DNA from 3 places in the Kitasatospora sp. NPDC059146 genome. Region 3 is predicted to be linked to each of the others. Evidence: riboswitches for the same ligand, from Rfam matches in the RefSeq annotation. Region 3 holds a riboswitch; each other region holds the start of a gene.
What was found. A riboswitch is a leader RNA that binds a small molecule or an ion and turns the genes downstream of it on or off. The one in region 3 is predicted to bind cyclic di-AMP.

Region 1 (5,187 bases), on a different contig from region 3:
TCGAGGCGCAGACCGGCGACCCGTCCTCCACGCTGGAGCTCTACCGCAGCGCGCTGGCCGTGCGCAGGGCGCAGCCCGACCTCGGCGCCGGCACCGGGGTCGAGTGGCTGGACGCCCCCGAGGGCACCCTCGCCTTCCGGCGCGGCTCCTTCGTCTGCACGGTGAACACCACCGGCGAGCCGGTGCGGATACCCGCCCCCGGCCGGCTGCTGCTCTCCTCGACCGAACTCGGGGTGGACGGCGGCGAGACCGTGCTCGCACCGGACAGCACCGGCTGGTGGGCGGTCTGACGTGGGTGCAATAGGCTCTGGGCCCGTGACTACGGCGCGACTCTCAGACATCGCGGCGCAGGCGGGGGTCAGCGAAGCCACCGTCTCCCGCGTGCTCAACGGCAAGGCGAACGTCTCCGCGGCCACCAGGCAGACCGTCCTGGCGGCGCTCGACGTGCTCGGCTACGAGCGGCCGACCCGGCTGCGCCAGCGCAGTGCGGGCCTGATCGGGCTGATCACACCGGAGTTGAGCAACCCGATCTTCCCCGCGCTGGCCCAGGTGATCGAGCAGGTGCTGAGCCGGCACGGGTTCACCCCGGTGCTGTGCACCCAGACGCCCGGCGGGTCCACCGAGGACGAACTGGTCGAGATGCTGGTCGACCGGGGGGTGGCGGGCATCGTCTTCGTCTCCGGTCTGCACGCCGACTCCACGGCCGACCACGACCGCTACGCCCGGCTGTCCGGGCGCGGGGTGCCGTTCGTGCTGATCAACGGCTACAGCGAGAAGATCGAGGCGCCGTTCATCTCGCCGGACGACCGCTCCGCGATGTGGATGGCCGTCCAGCACCTGGCCGAGCTCGGGCACGAGCGGATCGGCCTGGCGGTCGGGCAGCGGCGGTACGTGCCGGTGCTGCGCAAGATCGAGGGCTTCACGGCGGCGATGCGCGAGGTGCTCGGGCGCAGCCGGGAGGAGGCCGAGGACCTCGTCCACCACACGCTGTTCAGCGTGGAGGGCGGGCACGCGGCGGCCGGCGCCCTGCTCGACAAGGGCTGCACGGCGATCGTCTGCGGCAGCGACATGATGGCGCTCGGCGCGATCCGGGCGGTCCGCCAGCGCGGGCTGTCGGTGCCGCAGGACGTCTCGGTGGTCGGCTTCGACGACTCGCCGCTGATCGCCTTCACCGAGCCGCCGTTGACCACCATCCGCCAGCCGGTCGAGGCGATGGCGACGGCGGCGGTGGACGCGCTGCTGGAGGAGGTCGGCGGGAACTCCGCCCAGCGCGGGGAGTTCATGTTCCAGCCGGAGCTGGTGATGCGCGGGTCCACCGGGGCCTGCGCGCGCTGAGAACGGGTGGTCCGGGCGGACCGGGCCGACCGACGGGCCCCGGAGGGCGGTTGCTCTCCGGGGCCCGTCGGCGTGCTGTGCCCGGGGGCGGTCGGTCCGGATCTGTCAGATCGGCCGGTCCGGTCGGCCGGCGGTCGGTCGGACCGGCTGGGTGTACGGGCACGCCGGAGCCCCGGGAGGAGCGGAGGCTCCTCCCGGGGCTCCGGCGTCAGCCGTCGGCGGCCGCGCGGTCCCTGGTCGCTCAGACCCGGCCGGCGAAGTCCGGGGCCCAGTTGGCGACGGTCTGGAGACGGACGCCCGAGCTCGGGTTGGCGGCCTCGACGTACTGGCCGTTGCCGATGTAGATGGCGACGTGGTAGACGCCCGAGTCCTGGCCGTTGTTGGACCAGAACAGCAGGTCGCCCGGCTGCAGGCTGTCCAGCGAGACGTGGGTGCTGGCGGCGGCCTGGTCGGCGGCGACGCGCGGGATGTTGATGCCCGCGGCGCGCAGCGCGGCCTGGGTCAGGCCGGAGCAGTCCCAGCCGCCGTTGCCGGTGCCGCCGTAGACGTACGCCTGGCCGACCTTCGACTGGGCGAAGGAGACCGCGGCGGCCATGCTGCCGGAGGCGGCCGGGGCCGGGGCCGGGGTCTGCGCCTGGGCGGCGGGCTTCGACGCGGGCTTGGTGGCGGACGGCTTCCTCTGGGCGGTCGGCTTGGCGTTCACGGCACCGCCGTTCGAGGCCTGGCCGGCCTTCTTCGAGCGGTCGAACCAGGTGAAGTCCGAGCCGGACTTGGCGGCGGAGCCGTCGGCCTGGGCCGAGGTGCCGTCACCGAAGGTCAGCTGCTGGCCCGGGTAGATGGTGTCCGGGCCCTCGGTCAGGGTGCTGCGGTTGAGGTCGTACAGCCGCTGCCAGCCGCCCTGGACGTTGTGCTTGTCGGCGATCGAGGACAGCCAGTCGCCGTCGACGACGGTGTAGCCGCCGGCCTGGGCCTGCGCCTGGCGCTTCTGGGCCCAGGTGCTGTCGGCGGACGGGGCGGAGGCGGCCGCGGCGTCGTCGGAGGCCTGGGCCTGGTCCTGCGCGGGGGCGGCGGGCTTCGCGGCCGGCTTGCTCGGGGCGGCCGGCTTGGCGGCGGGCTTGGCCGCGGGCTTGGCCGCGGTGGAGCCGGCCGAGGTGTCGACGGTGGGCGCGGCGCCGCCCTTGGTCAGACCGGCCTGGACGGAGCAGACCGGCCAGGCGCCGGGGCCCTGCGAGGCGAGGACCTTCTCGGCGACGGAGATCTGCTGGTCCTTGGTGGCCTGGTCGGCCTGCGGCGCGTAGCTGGTGCCGCCGAAGGCGGCCCAGGTGCTGGAGGTGAACTGGAGGCCGCCGTAGAAGCCGTTGCCGGTGTTGATGCTCCAGTTGCCGCTGCTCTCGCACTGGGCGACCTTGTCCCAGGTGGCGACGGAGGCGGCGTTCGCGGTGCCGGTGGTGAGGCAGGGGACGGTGAGGCCGACGCCGGCGACGCCGAGGGCGGCGATCACGCGACGGGTGCGGCTGGACAGGCGGTTGCCGTTGGAAGGCAGCATGAAGACGCGGTCCTCTCCCACGCCTGCGAGGTGAGCTGTCGGATTCGGGCTGGAGTTGCCCGGCCGCGCTGTGGGCGCGGCTTCACCCCTAGCCCTGGACCGTTCCGGAAAACGGTCCGGGGCGACTTACCTGTGGTTCCCCCGCTCCTGCCGTGATGCGATTTCGCGCTGCCAGGACATCCGACGGCAGGACTCGGCGTCGCGGATGAACTGGGTCCGTGTGGTCACGAACGGGGAGCACGTTAAGCAGACTTAAGTTAAAACTGCAAATACCTGTGATGCGCATCACGGTTTAGTGGAAAACGTCAAATGGGCCGTAATTCATGATCGTAAATGATCGTTTTCCGGCAATATCGCAGCGGATTCTCATAACTGGCTCCGCCTCAGAAAAGAGGTGACGGAGCGTTGGGGCACAAGGGGCGCGCGCCCGAGGCGCGGGGGAGCGGTAGTGAATCGCGCGCTGGGGAACGCGCCCGTCATTCGCCGAGTGTCCATTGACAAATGAGCTGGAAACGGACATTGCGCCGCATTGCCCGCTTAGCGCACCAGCGGGGTGAATCGGAACACGGCGAAAGGGCCCGGAACGAGGTCGTTCCGGGCCCTTTCGGCAGTGCGGGTCCGCCGGCGGTGGCCGACGGGCGTTCAGTGGGTCGTGCTAGCCCTCCACGGGCCCTTCGGCGGCCGCGTGGGCGCGTCGGGAGCCCTCCCCGGCCCCGACGGTGGCCGCGGCCTCCGCCTCCGCCTCGGCGAGCTCCTCCGCCGTCGGCACCGGCAGGGCGGCCAGGTAGGTGGAGGCGATCAGCTGGCCGACCGTTGGGTAGGCGCCCAGCGGCGCGGCCGACGGGCAGCCGGTCTCCTCGGCGGCCGTGGCGAGCAGCTCCGGGTCCGCCTCCGGGCCGATGACGAGCGGGGCCAGGGCCGGGCGCTCGGAGCCGGTCTCCCGGAGGTGGCCGACGGCGGCGGCGACCGAGCCGGGCACGTCGAGCGCGGCGGCGACGACCGGCACGGCCAGTCGGGCGGCCAGCAGCACGCCGGTGATCCCGGCCGCGGCGGCCGCGTCCTCGCCGCCGACGGTGGTCAGGACCACGCCGTCCGCGGCGGTCGCGATGGCGAACAGCCGGGCCCGGTCGGCCCGCGCCAGCCCGGCCTCGGACAGCCGGACGTGGACGGCCTCGGCCAGCAGCGGGTGCGGGCCCAGCGCGTCGGTGACGGTCGCGCCGTACTGGGCGGCGAGGGCGTGAAGCCCGGTCAGGAAGTCGTGCGGGCCCGGGACCAGCGGCACCACCACGGGCGTCGGCAGTCCGGCCTCGGCGGCCGCCTCCAGCAGCTCCGCGACGGTGCGCTCCTGCGGGTCCGCGGCCGCGGCGTCGGCGGCCGGGAGGTAGCCGACCGCGGCCTGGACGCCGGTGTGCTCACTGCGGACGATCGAGAGGAGTTCCTCGACGACCGAACGGGACTCGGGCCCCGCGGTCGCGGGTACGGCGAGCACCAGGGCCGGCGAGCCGGTGCGGATCTCGGGGCGCTCGGGGCGGCGGTGGCGCCCCCGCGCACGGGAACCTGGAGTGCGGACGGGCAGTGGCGCGCCCGGGATGGCTGCGGTGCTCATGCCGGAGATCGTAGGACATCTGCCCGTCAGGCCTGCAGTCGGCTGCCGTACGGGCTTCGGGCGGTCGCGGTGCGGAGGTCGTGCCCCGGCCGCTCCGGTCCGGGGCGATTGCCCACAATCCGGACATTCATCGCCCAAGCCCCGTACGGAGCCCTTCAGTTGCCCTGACGTGTCCCGCGGGGTGGCGCGTTGCACCGGGGTCGCGTGAGATGTCTCACAGCCGCCGGGCGGCCTGACGGAGGGTCACGGGAGGGCGACTCCCGGCATTCGAAGATCAACATTCAGCGGGGAACCGCTCACGGCCGGTTATGGACGAACCGTCGATTCAGTCGCCTATGTCCGTTTACGTACCGTCAGGAGAAGGGTCCGTGAAGAGTTCGCGGCGACCGTCGAAAAGCCTCGTGCACCTGCAATGTCCCGTGCTGATGCACGTGCACTGCGGCTATCATCACGTCAAGTGAGGCGTTGTGCCGGGCCGGTACGGGGCCGGTCCGTTCGTTCGGCGGGTGCCGGGGCGCCGCGCTGGACGACAACTCCGGAGCTCTTCGGGAGACTTCTATGCACGACTCGCAGGACACGCACGGTTCCGACCACGCCCACAACGGGATGGCCGCCGCCGACCTCACGGGGGTGGTCTGGCAGAAGAGCCGGCACAGCAACTCCCAGGGAAACTGCGTCGAGTTCGCGGCCCTGCCGGGCG
Region 2 (5,187 bases), on a different contig from region 3:
CGGCTGTCCTTCACCGGTGCGGCCGGGGCGCAGGTCGCCGAGGTCGTCCGACAGGTGGAGGCCGTCGCGGCGGCCTACCCGGAGGCGGCCAAGTACGCCCCCGGCGACATCCTCTGACGAGGAGTCAGTTCTCTGACGAGGGCCCTGCCGCCGTTCCGGTGGCGGGGCCCTCGCGCGTCCGGGGGCGGCCCGGGTCGAGCGGCGGGGTGGTGGTGGCGCAGGGCCAGTCGCAGTTCGGCTCGGCCACCGGGTGCTCCTCCTCCGGCGCCAGCACATTGCCCCGGACGGTGGCGAAGGCGATCAGCCCGCCGGCGGCCAGCAGCCCCGCGCAGATCAGCATCGCGGTGTGGAAGGCGGAGTCCACCGCGGAGGGCACCCGGTAGGCGTCGCCGCTCAGTCCGGCCAGGGCCGGCAGGGCGGCGACCGCGAGCAGGCCCGCCGCGCGGGCGGCGGCGTTGTTGACGCCGCTGGCGATGCCCGCGTGCCGCACCTCGACGGCGGCCAGCACGGTGGCGGTCAGCGGGGCGACCAGCAGCGTCATCCCGGAGCCCATCACCGCGACCGCGGGCAGCACGTCCGCCCAGTAGGAGGAGCCGGGGCCGGTGCGCAGCATCAGCAGCACCCCGACGGCGCACAGCAGCGGGCCGACGGTGAGCGGGACGCGCGGGCCGATCCGCTTGCCGAGCCGTCCGGCGCGCGCGGACAGGGTCAGCATCAGCACCGTGATCGGCACCAGGGCGAAGCCGGAGACCAGCGGGGAGAAGCCCGAGACGATCTGCAGCTGCACCACCAGCAGGAAGAAGACCCCGCTGAACGCCGCGTAGACGCAGAGGGTGACCAGGTTCACGGCGGTGAACAGCCGGGAGGAGAACAGGCCGAGCGGCAGCATCGGGTCGGGCGTGCGCCGCTCGACGGCCACGAAGGCGGCGGCCAGCAGCAGGCCGATCGCACCGGTGACCCAGACGGCGGGGGACAGTCCCTCCCCGGCGGCGGTGAGCGCGTAGGTGACGGCGCCGAGCGCGAGGGCGGCGAGCAGGGCGCCGGGCACGTCGAAGCGGCCGGCGGCGGACTCGTCCCGGCTCTCCGGGACGTAACGGGAGGTCGCCGCGATCACGGCGGCGGCCAGCGGCAGGTTCAGCAGGAAGATCCAGCGCCAGCCCGGGCCGTCCACCAGCCAGCCGCCGAGGAAGGGGCCGACGGCCGCCGACACCCCGCCCAGGCCGGACCAGAGGCCGACCGCCGCCGAGCGGTCGTCCGGGTGGAAGACCGCCTGGAGCATGGCCAGCGAGCCCGGGGTGAGCAGCGCGCCGCCGATGCCCTGGACGGCGCGGGCGGCGATCAGCACGTGGATGGTCGGGGCCGCGGCGCAGGCCGCGGAGGCGACGGCGAACCAGACCACGCCGATCAGGAAGACCCGGCGCCGTCCGTAGCGGTCGCCGAGGGCGCCGCCGAGCAGGATCAGGCCGGCCAGGGTGAGCAGATAGGCGTTCAGGGTCCATTGCAGGGAGGCGAGGGAGGCGCCGAGGTCGGCGCCGATCCGGGGCAGGGCGACGTTGACGACGGTGCCGTCGAGCATCGCCATGCTGGAGCCGAGCACCGTCGCGAGGAGTACCCAGCGGCCCTGCGCGGTGCCCAGGCGCAGAGTGCCGGCTTGAGAGGTGGCCACGGGCCGAATCCTGCGCCCGCCGGGGCGTACGTGACAAGGGTCACCGGGTGGTGTGTCGGTCGGTGGCGGTGCGTGAACGGACGGTCGCACGGGGGTGGTCCCGGCGGCGCAGGGTGGTGGATCAGTGGCGCCGGGTGAATGGATCGTGCACGGAGCGTGCAAGGGATCATTCGGAGGGTGACGGGGCCGCGGGGGTTGTTGCCGATTCAAGAGATCGACATTGCTTCACCCGAACGGATGAGTTTTAGTTCAGCGACCGCCCGGCCAGTCCGGACGGATCCACCGGGTGGAACGCCGAGTCCTGCCGCTGCCCGGTGGCTCGCACCGAACTCTGTACGGCAGGAGCGGGGGACCCACAGGTAAGTCGCCGGACCGGAGTTCGCGCCTTTTCGGGCGCGGACCACCAGGGCCGGCTTGGGGTGAAGCCGCACATGCGGCCGGGCAACTCCAGCCCGAACCCGACAGCTCACCTCGCAGGCGTCGGAGAGGAAAATTCCATGCCTGCACAGGCTCGTCGTATCGCCCTGCCCCGTGCCGCCCGCATCGGCATCGCCACCGCCGTCACCGGGGCCTCGTTCGTCCTGCCGCTCGTGACCGCGATGAGCGCCCAGGCGCACACCGCCCCGGCGGCCACCACCGCCCCGGCCGCTTCCGGGGCCGCCGCTCCGGCTGCCGCCCCGGCCGCCCAGCAGAGCTACCGCGTCGTCAGCGGTGACACCCTGTCGAAGATCGCCGACGCCAAGAACGTCGAGGGCGGCTGGCACGCGCTGTACGAGCAGAACCGCTCGGTGGTCGGCGCCGACCCGAACCTGATCTTCCCCGGTCAGCAGCTGGCCCTCGCCGGTCACGCCGCCGCTCCGGCGAAGCCTGCCGCCCCGGCCAAGCCGGCCGCTCCGGCGAAGTCCGCCGCGCCGGTCACCCAGGACACCTCCGCTGCCGCGGACTCCCAGGTGCAGGTCCGGACCGAGGCCGCCAAGCCCGGCGCCCAGGTGCAGACCCAGGTTCAGACCGCCGCCCCGGCCCAGGCCGTGACCGCGGCCCCGGTCGCCGCCACCTCCGGCTACGTCGCCCCGCTCGCCAACCCCGTGCTGGGCGAGGCCTACGGCGTGGCCGGCTCGATGTGGGCCTCCGGCCACCACACCGGCCAGGACTTCGTCGCCTCCACCGGCACCCCGCTGCGCGCCGTCGCCAACGGTGTCGTGGTGAAGGCCGGCAGCGACGGCGCCTACGGCAACGAGGTCGAGATCAAGCTCGCCGACGGCAAGTACGCCCAGTACGCGCACCTGTCCTCGATCGGCGTGAGCGTCGGTCAGACCGTCACCGCCGGCCAGCAGCTCGGTCTCTCCGGTGCGACCGGCAACGTGACCGGCCCGCACCTGCACTTCGAGATCCGTACCGGTTCCGAGTACGGCTCGGACATCGACCCGGTCGCCTACCTGCGGGCGCACGGCGTCGCGCTCTGACCCTCCGGGTCCTTCCGCAGGAACGTGTGAACCACCGCTGGTGCGGGGCGAATCGACGCCCGGGATGGTCATGTCGGGTGACCGCTCGACCGGGTGATCGCCGCACCGGTGGACCTGGGCGCGGGACACGCCCAAGGCCGGCCCGGCCGTACGGGACAACCTCTCGTACGGCCGGGCCGGCCGCTGCCGTTTTCCGCTCGGTCGTCGTGGTCCACGGGTACGTCTCGTATTCGCGCTGACTGCGCCGACTGCGGCGGCGTCAGGTGCGGCGGGCCGGGAGGCCGTGTTCGGCGGCGGCCATCAGGTCGTGCATCCGGTGGCCGAAGTCCTCGGTGTCGCGGGCGGGTTCGGGGAAGACCAGGCGGACGTCGCGGTGGCCGTGCGAGTGGTCCAGGCGCAGCACCAGGCCGTGGCGGTCCAGGGCGAGCGGGCGGACGGCCGGGCCGTGGGTGAGCAGCGCCGGGTCGAGCAGCCGGGTGAGCAGGTCGAGGGCGTCGGCGTGGTCGTCGGCCAGGTGGGTGAGCAGGGCGGCCTCGTGACGGGCCAGCGGGTCGGGGGCGGCGAGGGAGAGGTCGGCGGCGGTGAGCGCGCCGGTGCCGTACGGGGTGGCGAGGACGGCGTGGGCGACGTCGACCCGCAGGTGGACGCTGAGGCCGTCGTCGGCGAGGTGGGCCAGGTGCAGCCGGCCGGCCAGGGTGAGTCGGCCGCGGATGCGGTCGCGGACGGCCACGGGGGAGACGTCGGTGACGTCGAGCACGACGGCCAGGCCGTCGGTGGCGGTGGCGCCGGCGAGGGCCGCGACGAGCGGGGCGTCCAGCGGGGCGCGCAGGCGCAGCCGGGAGCCGTGGACGGAGACCGGGGTGTCCAGGTCGTGGTGCTCGCCGAGGGCGCGGACGGTGAGCGAGGAGGTCGCGCTGAGCAGGCTGCGGACCCGCTCGGCGGTGGTGGGCTCGGGCACCTCGGCGTCACCGGCGGTGATGCTCATGAACGGACCTCCTGTTGGTTAGGTGAGGCTAACCTAATGTCCCCCTGGAGGTGTGGCAAGTGGGCGGGCGGTGGCGCGGCGGCGTGGCGGGGAGGGGATGCGCCGAGGGCCCGGACGCGTTGGTGGCGTCCGGGCCCTCGGGGTGTCGCGGCGGCGGGTCGGGCCGTCAGGCGGTCAGGCGGTCAGGTGGTCAGCCGATGACGGCCTGGGCGTCGATCTCCACCAGCATCGGCTCCTGCGGCAGTTCGACGAAGATCGTGGTGCGGCACGGCTTCACCCCGCCGGGCTTGACGTTCTCCTCGATGAACTCGGCGTAGACCTCGTTCATCAGCGGGAAGTCGGCGCGCTTGGTGAGGTAGACGCGGAACATCACCACGTCCTCGATGGTGGCGCCGCCGGCCTCGACGATGGCCTTGACGTTCTCCAGGGTGCGGCGGGTCTGCGCCTTCACGTCGCCGTGGTGGAGGTACTCGCCGGTCGCCGGATCCTGCGGGCCCTGGCCGGAGACCTGGAGGATCGGGCCCTTGCGGACGCCCTGGGAGAACATCCAGGCCGGGGCCGGTGCGCCGTCGGTGCGGATCTCGGTCTTGTCGGAGGACATCGGGGTCGGGGCTCCTTGCGGTCGGGGACGGTGCGATGACGGTTCGTCAGTTGTGGTCGGGACGGCCGCAGTCGGCCGAGACCGCCCGGGCGGTCGCGAGCAGCTGCGGGAGGAGGTCCAGCACCTGCTCGTACGGGAGGAGGACGTCCGGGACGGAGATGGAGGCGGCGGCGACCACCCGGCCGCTCGCGTCCCGGATCGGGGCGGCGACGCAGTTGATGAAGGCCTCGTGCTCGGCGTGGTCCTGCGCCCAGCCCTGGGCCGCGACCTTCTCCAGCTCGGCGAGCAGCGCCTCGGGCGTGGTGAGGGTCCGTTCGGTGAGCGGGGTGAAGTCGATCCCGGCCACCACCCGGCGGCGCTCGGGCAGCGGGAGGTCGGCCAGCAGGACCTTGGAGACGGCGGCGCTGTGCAGGGCGGCGCGCAGGCCGATCCGGGAGTACATCCTGACCGGGTGGCGGGAGTCGAACTTGTC
Region 3 (5,187 bases):
CGAGAGCCTGGTGAAGTACCTGGTCGAGGAGGCCTACGAGCTGGTCGAGGCGATCGAGGAGGGGGACCGGGACGCGCTGCGCGAGGAGCTGGGCGACGTGCTGTTCCAGGTGTTCTTCCACGCCCGGGTCGCGGAGGAGCACCCGACCGATCCGTTCACGATCGACGACGTGGCCGGGGACATGGTCGAGAAGCTGCTGTACCGGCACCCGCACGTGTTCGGGGACGTCGAGGTGGCGGGCGCCGACGAGGCGGAGGCGAACTGGGAGCAGTTGAAGGCGGCCGAGAAGGCGGACCGGGAGTCCGTCCTGGACGGCGTGCCGGCCGGGCTGCCGGCGCTGGCGTACGCGGCGAAGCTGGTGTCCCGGGTGCGCCGGGCGGGCTTCGCGGGGGTGCCGGACGAGCCGTACGAGCTGCCGCGCGAGCTGACCGCCGAGTCGGCGGGCCGGCTGCTGCTGGCGGTGGCGCAGCGGGCGCACGACGCCGGGGTGGACGTGGACGCGGCGCTGCGCTCGGCCGCGCGCGGCTACCGGGACGCGGTGCGCGCGGCCGAGGGGCTCCGGCCGGAGTAGACCTCGGTGGCGGGGCGGCTCAGGCCGCCGTCGCCGTGCGCTCGGTGGCGCACCGCTGCGGCGGGACGAGCTCGCCGATCGCCTCGCCGATCAGGACGACCAGTTCGGCGAGGCGCTCCAGGTCGAGGTGGGCGGGCAGGTCGGCGAGGGAGACGATCCGCTCGCCCCTCGGCCCCGCCACGCAGAAGAGGTCGATCGGACCGAAGTGCTTCTCGGCGGTGTCGACCAGCGCGGCGACGTCGCTAGGCCGGCGGATGTCGCCGGAGACGCCGACCACGGGGCAGCCCGGCCGGTCGAGTTCGGAGGCGAGGTCCTCGGCGATGCCGACGTGGGTGTCGGCGATCAGCATCCCGGCGGTGCCGGCCGCGGTGAACCGGCGGGCGAGGTCGGCCCCCGAACCGCCCGCGAGTACCGCGATGACGACGACTGCTCCGCTGACCGTCATTGGTCCAGCTCCTCCCTGCGGGCGACACCGCACCGGCGCCCGCGCGTACTTCGGAGGATCGTAGGCAGGTCCTGACCCTCCGCAACAGGGATTACCCCTCAGGTGACCAGGCTCACGCCTGCCGCCCGGCCAAGAGCTGGCCAAGGCCCGTCCACGCACCGTCCACGGGCCGTCCACGGAGTGTCGGCGTTCCGCTCGCGCGCCGGTCACGGACGGTTCGCGCGGCGGTGGCCTCCGGCCGGCCGCGGGGGCGCGTGCGCCGGTGGTCCGGGCCCCTCCGGTCCAGCGGTTACGGTCGACCCATGCCAGCTCAGCCCGAGGGCGCCCAGCCCGCCGCCCAGCCCGACCCGCAGCTCTTCACCTGGGAGTTCGCCGCAGACCCGTACCCCGCCTACGCCTGGCTGCGCGAGCACGCCCCGGTGCACCGCACCACGCTGCCGAGCGGGGTGGAGGCCTGGCTGGTGACGCGCTACGCGGACGCCCGGCAGGCGCTCGCGGACGGCCGGCTCTCGAAGAACCCGGCGCACCACAGCGGGCAGGCGCACCGCACCGGCCGGGTGGGCATCCCGGGGGAGCGGCAGGCGGACCTGATGACCCACCTGCTGAACATCGACCCGCCGGACCACACCCGGCTGCGCCGCCTGGTGTCGAAGGCGTTCACGCCGCGCCGGGTGGCGGAGTTCGAGCCGCGGGTGCAGCAGCTCACCGACCGGCTGATCGACGGCTTCGCGCAGCGCGGTTCGGCGGACCTGATCCACGAGTTCGCGTTCCCGCTCCCCATCTACGCGATCTGCGACATGCTCGGCGTTCCCTCCGAGGACCAGGACGACTTCCGGGACTGGGCCGGAATGATGATCCGGCACGGGGGCGGCCAACGCGGCGGCGTGGGGCGGGCGGTGAAGCGGATGCGGGCGTACCTGCTGGAGCTGATCCACCGCAAGCGGGCGGACCTCGGGGACGACCTGATCTCCGGCCTGATCCGGGCGAGCGACCACGGCGAGCACCTGACCGAGAACGAGGCCGCCGCGATGGCCTTCATCCTCCTCTTCGCCGGGTTCGAGACGACGGTGAACCTGATCGGCAACGGGACGTACGCGCTGCTGCGCAATCCCGGGCAGCGGGCCCTGCTGCAGGAGTCGGTGGCCCGCGGCGAGACCGCGCTGCTGGAGACCGGGATCGAGGAACTCCTGCGCTACGACGGGCCGGTGGAGTTGGCGACCTGGCGGTTCGCGACCGCTCCGCTGACCATCGGCGGGGTGGAGATCCCGGTCGGGGACCCGGTGCTGGTGGTGCTGGCGGCGGCGGACCGCGATCCGGCCAGGTTCTCCGACGAGAACACCCTCGACCTGGCCCGGAGCGACAACCCGCACCTGGGGTTCGGGCACGGCATCCACTACTGCATCGGAGCCCCGCTGGCCCGGCTGGAGGGGCGGTCCGCGCTGGCCACGCTGCTTTCCCGGCTGCCGGATCTGCGGCTGGCCGAAAGCCCGGAGAATCTGCGCTGGCGGGGTGGCCTGATCATGCGTGGATTGCGCGAACTTCCGGTCGAATTCAGTCCGGAGCCCCGGTCGCCGCACAGTCGTCCTGAGGCCACGACACGCTGACGAAGCATCCGGAACCGGCCACCGGCGGTGGTATGAACGCTCATCAAACCGGACAAAGCCCCGCCGTTGGTAGGCGATCGAACACGGGCCGTAATTCTTGTGTGATGTCGGTGATATGAGCTTGTGATTCGTCTGAGGATCTGTCTAGTCTCCGTGGAGTTCGCAGCTGCGGACCTCGTGCGCGGACGCCGAATCCTGCCCGCCGCGTCACGGGAAACCGACCAGAACCCTGGGCAGGGGCGGGGGAACCAGGTTTGTTGCCGTTCCTCCACGGCTCGGGGTGAAGCCGCCCGCGCGGAATCGATTCCGCAGACGGCGGCCGGGCCACCTCCCGGTCCGAACCCGACAGCTCACCTCGCAGGCGTGCGGAGAGGGACCTTCATGCTGTTCGTTGGAACCGGCCGTCATCGCCGTCGCACCCAGGCCGAGAAGGCCATCGCCGTCGCCGGTGTGGCCGGCGTCGGACTCGCACTGCCGCTCCTCTCCGCCACCGGCGCCTCCGCCGCCCCGGCCTCCGTCTGGGACTCCGTCGCCCAGTGCGAGAGCGGCGGCAACTGGAGCATCAACACCGGCAACGGCTTCTCCGGCGGCCTCCAGTTCACCCCCAGCACCTGGAAGGCGTACGGCGGCACCGCGTACGCGGCGCAGGCCAACCAGGCCAGCAAGGGGCAGCAGATCGCCGTCGCCGAGAAGGTCCTCGCCTCGCAGGGCCCCGGCGCCTGGCCGGTCTGCTCCCAGAAGGCGGGCCTGAGCAAGGGCGGCGCCCCGGCCCAGGTGGACACCTCCTCGGACGCCAAGCCGCAGAAGCAGCAGGCCCAGAAGCAGGCACCCAAGCAGCAGGCCCCCAAGGCCGCCGCCAAGCCCGCCCAGCCGAAGCCGGTCCAGCAGTACGCGCCGAAGCACGCCGCGCCGAAGCAGGCCGAGCAGCCCGCCGCCCCGTCGGCGCAGCAGTACGCCCCCAAGCACGCCGCCCCGCGGGCCGCGCAGGCCCCGGCCGCCACGACCGGCCACGACTACACCGTCCGGGACGGTGACACCCTGTCGGGCATCGCCACCGCCCAGGGCGTGTCCGGCGGCTGGCAGGCGCTCTACGACGGCAACCGCACCACGGTCGGCGGCAACCCGGACATGATCGTGCCCGGCCAGGTCCTGCACCTGGGCTGAGCCGGACCGTTCCACGGAGAACGACACGCTGGACACGTAGGGGGCCGCGCCCGGCGGCCCCCTACGTCCGCGTTCGCCCGCCCCGATGGACGCCCCGGTGGGACGCACCGGGACGAGCAGGTGAACTACCGGTGGGTAGCCGGGCCACACGGTGAGACGCAGCCCGGGCCGAGGTGGCCCCGGGAGCCCGGGCGGTTAGGCTCTGGTCGTAACGACTCCGCAATCGTCCGGCCGACAGCACCACCCGCAGCCGGACCCTGCTTCCGCAAGGAGATGCTTCGTGCCGTCCATCGATGTCGTCGTAGCCCGTGAAATCCTCGACTCCCGCGGCAACCCCACGGTCGAGGTCGAGGTCGGCCTCGACGACGGCAGCACGGGTCGTGCCGCTGTTCCGTCGGGTGCCTCGACCGGCGCCTTCGAGGCGCTCGAACTGCGCGACGGCGACAAGAACCGCTACTTCGGCAAGGGCGTGGAGAAGGCCGTCCTGGCCGTCATCGAGCAGATCGGCCCGGAGCTGGTCGGCTACGACGCCACCGAGCAGCGCCTGATCGACCAGGCCATGCTCGACCTGGACGCCACCCCGGACAAGTCCTCGCTCGGCGCCAACGCCATCCTGGGCGTCTCGCTGGCCGTCGCGCACGCCGCCTCCGAGGCCAGCGACCTGCCGCTGTTCCGCTACCTGGGCGGCCCGAACGCCCACGTCCTGCCGGTCCCGATGATGAACATCCTCAACGGCGGCTCGCACGCGGACTCCAACGTCGACATCCAGGAGTTCATGATCGCTCCGATCGGCGCGGAGTCCTTCTCCGAGGCCGTCCGCTGGGGCGTCGAGGTCTACCACACCCTCAAGGGCGTGCTGAAGGAGCGCGGCCTGTCCACCGGCCTCGGCGACGAGGGCGGCTTCGCGCCGAACCTGGACAGCAACCGCGAGGCCCTGGACCTCATCACCGAGGCCATCCAGAAGGCCGGCTACGTGCCCGGCCGCGACATCGCGCTGGCCCTGGACGTCGCCGCCTCCGAGTTCTTCCAGGACGGCGCCTACCAGTTCGAGGGCAAGGCCCTGTCGGCCGCCGAGCTCATCGAGTACTACGCCGAGCTGGTCGCCTCCTACCCGCTGGTCTCCATCGAGGACCCGCTGGACGAGTCGGACTGGGACGGCTGGAAGGCCATGACCGTCAAGCTGGGCGACAAGGTCCAGCTGGTCGGCGACGACCTGTTCGTCACCAACCCGGCCCGCCTGGCCAAGGGCATCGAGACCGGCACCGCCAACGCGCTGCTGGTGAAGGTGAACCAGATCGGCTCGCTGACCGAGACCCTGGACGCCGTCGAGCTGGCCCAGCGCAACGGCTACCGCTGCATGATGTCGCACCGCTCCGGCGAGACCGAGGACGTCACCATCGCCG

Region 1: it holds a riboswitch for cyclic di-AMP, as region 3 does, so the genes downstream of both, ACFXPX_RS30905 (transglycosylase family protein) here and ACFXPX_RS38415 (transglycosylase family protein) in region 3, are expected to answer to the same signal.
Region 2: it holds a riboswitch for cyclic di-AMP, as region 3 does, so the genes downstream of both, ACFXPX_RS26220 (peptidoglycan DD-metalloendopeptidase family protein) here and ACFXPX_RS38415 (transglycosylase family protein) in region 3, are expected to answer to the same signal.

The regions. Positions count from the first base shown of each region.
Region 1 covers NZ_JBHZCY010000093.1:18,333-23,519, forward strand. Annotated here, with positions in the region: gene ACFXPX_RS30895 (glycoside hydrolase family 13 protein) at 1-290, shown strand, start outside; gene ACFXPX_RS30900 (LacI family DNA-binding transcriptional regulator) at 316-1,335, shown strand; gene ACFXPX_RS30905 (transglycosylase family protein) at 1,577-2,881, opposite strand; cyclic di-AMP (ydaO/yuaA leader) riboswitch at 2,889-3,059, opposite strand; gene ACFXPX_RS30910 (hypothetical protein) at 3,537-4,487, opposite strand; gene ACFXPX_RS30915 (DUF397 domain-containing protein) at 5,046-5,187, shown strand, end outside.
Region 2 covers NZ_JBHZCY010000068.1:7,925-13,111, forward strand. Annotated here, with positions in the region: gene purB (adenylosuccinate lyase) at 1-117, shown strand, start outside; gene ACFXPX_RS26215 (MFS transporter) at 125-1,666, opposite strand; cyclic di-AMP (ydaO/yuaA leader) riboswitch at 1,979-2,161, shown strand; gene ACFXPX_RS26220 (peptidoglycan DD-metalloendopeptidase family protein) at 2,164-3,129, shown strand; gene ACFXPX_RS26225 (DUF2470 domain-containing protein) at 3,389-4,114, opposite strand; gene ACFXPX_RS26230 (RidA family protein) at 4,305-4,715, opposite strand; gene ACFXPX_RS26235 (IclR family transcriptional regulator) at 4,762-5,187, opposite strand, start outside.
Region 3 covers NZ_JBHZCY010000152.1:7,133-12,319, reverse strand. Annotated here, with positions in the region: gene ACFXPX_RS38430 (MazG family protein) at 1-571, shown strand, start outside; gene ACFXPX_RS38425 (SDR family NAD(P)-dependent oxidoreductase) at 591-1,016, opposite strand; gene ACFXPX_RS38420 (cytochrome P450) at 1,319-2,620, shown strand; cyclic di-AMP (ydaO/yuaA leader) riboswitch at 2,830-3,000, shown strand; gene ACFXPX_RS38415 (transglycosylase family protein) at 3,002-3,784, shown strand; gene eno (phosphopyruvate hydratase) at 4,065-5,187, shown strand, end outside.